2 regions of the Paenibacillus sp. 01T431 genome follow, and region 1 is predicted to be linked to the other one. Evidence: predicted binding sites of a transcription regulator. Region 1 holds the regulator's gene; the other holds the start of a gene.
What was found. Region 1 encodes NrdR, which represses ribonucleotide reductase genes. Its sites were predicted from a motif close to AACACNATATATNGTGTT; they were not measured.
Positions count from the first base shown of each region.

Region 1 (2,464 bases):
ATTCCAAAAGAAAAGGGTGCTGCTCGTCCTGCTGCTTGGTTTATTGACGATTTTATTTCTCAAATCAGATTGGCTTGCGGAGTGGATGTATCCGGTTCATTACAAAGAAGACATTCGTGCAAGTGCTTCTAACTATGGCATTGAGTCGCATTTAGTGGCCGCGATTATTCGCAGTGAAAGCAATTTTCAGACAGGCAAGGAATCGAAGAAGGGTGCACTGGGCTTAATGCAAATTATGCCTGATACGGCTGCATGGGTCGTTCAAAAAGCAGGATTTCAAGCCGTAACGGATGATATGCTTATGAATCGTGCAGACGTTAGCATTGAGGTTGGCGCGTGGTATTTAAGATCTCTTAATCAACAATTTGATCAAAATAAGATAGCTGCAATTGCTGCATACAACGCGGGTCCAGGAAATGTTCGCAAGTGGCTTGACTCGGGGACTTGGGATGGAACGATCGAATCGGTTAAAGAAATTCCGTTTGGAGAAACTAGACACTATGTGCAGCGAGTCATTTACTATTATAATAAGTATAAGGACTTATATCCGAGTCTTTAATGGATGATCCTTAACGATAACGAAAATAAATGAAGCCTTGGAGGCTCGTCTCTTCATGGACGAGCCCTGCCAAAGCTTCGGTTATTCATACAACTTTTAATGAATCATTATTTGTATTGACCAGCAAGGGATTGCTCGGCAATTTGCACTAGGCGACGGGTAATGTATCCCCCGATGGAGCCTGCGTCTTTTGTAGCCATGTTGCCGTAGTATCCGTCTTGCGGAATTGCGATGCCTAGCTCTTGAGCAACTTCATATTTCATTTGGTCAAGGGCAGCTGTCGCTTGTGGCACTACCAATTGGTTACTGCTGCGGGATGCGCTCATGTATGTTCACCTCCTTGCGGTTGGTAAAAGTATTATGTGCAAAAATCTGAACTTCATTACAGGAATTACATGGAAATTAAATTTTTTTTTCGAAGAGTCCATTTTTGAGGCTMAAGCGACTAAGAAAGGAGGCAATACGCATCATGAAATGCCCATACTGCGACTATGCCGGAACGAAAGTATTAGATTCCAGACCGGCCAACGAAAACAAATCCATTCGTCGCCGCCGTGAATGCGAAAAGTGCAGCCGCCGCTTCACGACATTCGAAATGATTGAAGAGACGCCTCTGATCGTCATCAAAAAAGATGGCAGCCGTGAAGAGTTCAGCCGTGACAAAATATTGCGGGGTCTTATCCGCGCCTGCGAGAAGCGTCCGGTACCAGTGGAGCGTCTAGAGGTAATCGTATCCGAGGTTGAGAAGGAGCTGCGCACAACGGCACATGCCGAGGTTGATAGCAGCGATATTGGTGGAATCGTTATGAACGAGCTTTATCCTGTAGATGAGGTAGCTTATGTCAGGTTCGCATCTGTTTATCGCCAATTCAAGGACATCGATATGTTCATGAAGGAGCTCAATAATTTGCTGTCCAAACACCCGCTCAATGGTATGATAGATAAAGATTGACAGTTTTGACGACCCTGTGCTAAGATCAATCTTGTCGTCATTTGGGGCCTTAGCTCAGCTGGGAGAGCGCATCGCTGGCAGCGATGAGGTCAGGGGTTCGATCCCCCTAGGCTCCACCATAATAAACCATTCAAACCACTTCTGTTGAAGTGGTTTTTTTATTATTTGGTGGAGCCTAGCAAGGGGCAGATCGCGCGCACGAAGCGTCAGTGTAGGAGCACGGCATCGAAATTACCGCTATGCTTTGCTTCATACGGATAATATCTGTGAAAATATAATCAGAATTTCGATCCCCCAGGGTTCAGTCCGTGCGGACGTAATGAAATGAGTGGGCATCGAAGGAAAGTAGTAAGAAAAGCCAATAAAAAAGCAGTACCACCACTATAAAAGTGTTGATACTGCCATATTCAGTGATAATTGTTTTACTAGTTAGAATTTACTTGCTACTTTAAGAGCTTTTTCAAGACCATTCGCAATGATCTCTTCTGCTTTTTCTGGGAATTGATTGTGGCCTTCTATCACAATTGTCTCTATATCATTTACTCCGAAGAAGCTCATCATACTTGCTACATATTTAACAGCCATTTCAACGTCAGCTTTTGGTCCTTCAGAATATACACCGCCACTAGCGTTTAATAATGCAATTTTCTTATTCCCCATAAGTCCTACTGGACCGTCTGGTGTATATTTAAATGTTTTACCTGCTCGGTTTAAATAATCAATATATGTGTGTAGCACAGCTGGGATTGTTAGGTTCCATAATGGGAAACCAAACACAACTTTATCAACAGCAAGGAATTGATCTAAATATTTATCAGCAACAGCTACTGCTTTTGCTTCTTCTGCTGTTAACGCAAGTCCTTTACTTGTTTTAAAAGTGCCATTAATCATATCTACGCCTACATATGGCAATTCATCCTTGTATAAATCAAGCTCTATTATTTTATTATTTG
Region 1 covers NZ_JBFTPT010000009.1:199,933-202,396, forward strand. Annotated here, with positions in the region: gene AC1DM9_RS18235 (lytic transglycosylase domain-containing protein) at 1-559, shown strand, start outside; gene AC1DM9_RS18240 (alpha/beta-type small acid-soluble spore protein) at 667-885, opposite strand; gene nrdR (transcriptional regulator NrdR) at 1,029-1,511, shown strand; tRNA gene AC1DM9_RS18250 (tRNA-Ala) at 1,555-1,630, shown strand; gene AC1DM9_RS18255 (FMN-dependent NADH-azoreductase) at 1,941-2,464, opposite strand, start outside.

Region 2 (2,464 bases), on a different contig from region 1:
CGAGCCCGATACGCCGCTCAAGCTTCTGATTGCGCTCATTTTCTTCAAAATGATAGGGTGTTTTGTCGATGACATTATCAAGGAACCTTACAGACCAGCGCGTAACTTTGGCAAGTTCATCCCAAGCAACGTCATGCTTCTCTTCATCATAAAACTTCGATAGGTTTACAGCTGACAAGTTGCAGACGCCCCAGCCCGGCAAGCCTTGTTCACCGCAAGGGTTCGTACTAATAATGGGATTGAAATACCAGCTGTTCGACATTTGATTATAATACTCCATAAAGACAACGCCAGGCTCGGCTGACTTCCATGCGGATTCAATAATCGCTTGCCATATTTCACGAGCGCGCACCGTTTTGTAGGGGATAACCTTTTTGCCAAGCTTGCGCCATGCATCCAGATCGCCGGTCCATAGCTCGTTATACTCTGTATCTTTGGTATCTGGAAATACGAGCTCCCATTCCAAATCTTCCTTTACAGCCCGCATAAAAGCGTTGCTGATACATACCGACAGATTGGCATTTGTCACTTGCCCCATCGTTTGTTTGACCGTTATAAACTCTAATACGTCCGGGTGCCAATCATTGATCATAAGCATCAAGGCACCTCGGCGGCTGCCGCCCTGCTCAATGAGTCCCGTTGCATAGCTGAACAGCCCGCCCCATGATACAGCACCGCTCGATGAACCGTTCACGCCTGCAACTATCGCTCTTCGAGGTCGCAGCGAAGATAAATTCATCCCAACGCCGCCGCCGCGCGCCATAATTTCAGTCATCTCCGTGAGCGTTGTCATGATGCCTCCACGGCTATCCTTTGGTGAGGGGATGACATAACAATTAAATAGCGTTAGCTCTTCACTAGCTCCAGCCCCCGCTGCAATTCTCCCGCCTGGTACCAGCTTCCAATCATCTAATAAATATCTGAATTTGTCCCGCCATTCCTTTTGCTTCTCTGATCCATCTTCAACGGATGCCATCGCATCTGCAAGACGATCCCACATTTCCTCAGGCGTTTTTTCAATCGTAAGCGTAAGTTTCTCTGTTGTAGACTCCACATGCTCGCCGTTTCTAAGCTTTACGGTAACCTTGCTGCCATCACGGGCGATAACTTCTCCGACTTCCTTGACAGGAAATTTCGGATCATCCTTCGTTAGAACAAGCACGATATCGCCGATCGCCGTTTTACTCGTATCTGCATTTTTCCACGCATATCGATCCAAAAAGATTTTTTCACTAAGGCCCTCAAGCCGATTTCCACCAGACATCTCCATCGCAGCTGCTTCCTCCCTCATACTAACGTGCTGAAGGCATAGGTAAGATCAGATATGCTTTTAGCACAATATATTGTGTCATAAAACCATTATACTATACTACATATTGATTTTCATGCTCGTTTGTGGCGAAATTTAGCAAACCTGTCCGCTTACATGCCCACTCTCGTTATATTGCTAGTCCATCCTCTTTTTTAAGCAGCATCTTATTAATATTAGATGAAAAGGCAATACTAATAACAACTTATCCCTTTTACTGCGGAAGGAGCTGTACTAGATGACATTTCAGACGACGCCGCAGGCTGCCTCAGGAGAAGCAGGCACTGGCTTTACTTCTCGCAAGCTTCATCCTTTAGTTGAGCTGCAGCATGACCGCTCTTGGTTTGAAGAACTGCAAAACCGTTTAACAAAAGGTGGCCCATGGGATGATTGGACGTTATATCAGCTCGCTATGGAGGCCGAGCAAGCGAAACGAATTGAAAGCTTCGAAGAATTGTTATGCTTGCGATCTCTTCCAGCCTTCGAGCCAATGGCACATCAAATCAGCACAGCGCGCAAAGTGGTGCATGAGATGGGCGGCCGTGCGATTTTAGCCGATGAGGTTGGCCTTGGCAAAACGATCGAAGCAGGACTCGTGCTCAAAGAATATATTGTGCGCGGTTTAGCTAAGCGTATTCTCATTCTTGTCCCCGCTTCCCTTGTGCTTCAATGGGTGCGTGAGCTTAATCAGAAATTCGGCATCTCTGCCGTAGCCCAGAAAAAGGAGCATACATGGGGATATGATGTAGTTGTCGCTTCTATCGATACCGCAAAACGTGATCCGCATCGCGAGATTGTGCTTGGAACAGATTATGACATCATCATCATCGATGAAGCACATAAGCTGAAAAACAAGAAAACGACGAACTATCAGTTTGCTAATCTTTTACGCAAAAAATATTGCTTGCTCCTTACAGCTACCCCAATCCAAAACGATATGGACGAGCTGTTCAATCTCATTACGCTGCTCAAGCCTGGTCAGCTCGGCGGTCAAAGTGAATTTGCAGCAAACTTTGTTGTCGACAAGCGGCTTCCGAAAAATGAAGATCAGCTGCAGGAAGCACTCTCCGGCGTCATGATTCGGAATCGGCGCGGGGACGGCGGCATTCATTTCACGAAACGTTTTGTCAAAAATATACCGCTTACTCTCTCGGA
Region 2 covers NZ_JBFTPT010000005.1:283,439-285,902, reverse strand. Annotated here, with positions in the region: gene AC1DM9_RS11335 (adenosylcobalamin-dependent ribonucleoside-diphosphate reductase) at 1-1,291, opposite strand, end outside; gene AC1DM9_RS11330 (DEAD/DEAH box helicase) at 1,548-2,464, shown strand, end outside.
Region 2: a site for NrdR is predicted at 1,333-1,350, ahead of AC1DM9_RS11335 (adenosylcobalamin-dependent ribonucleoside-diphosphate reductase). Genes of this name have one in related genera too.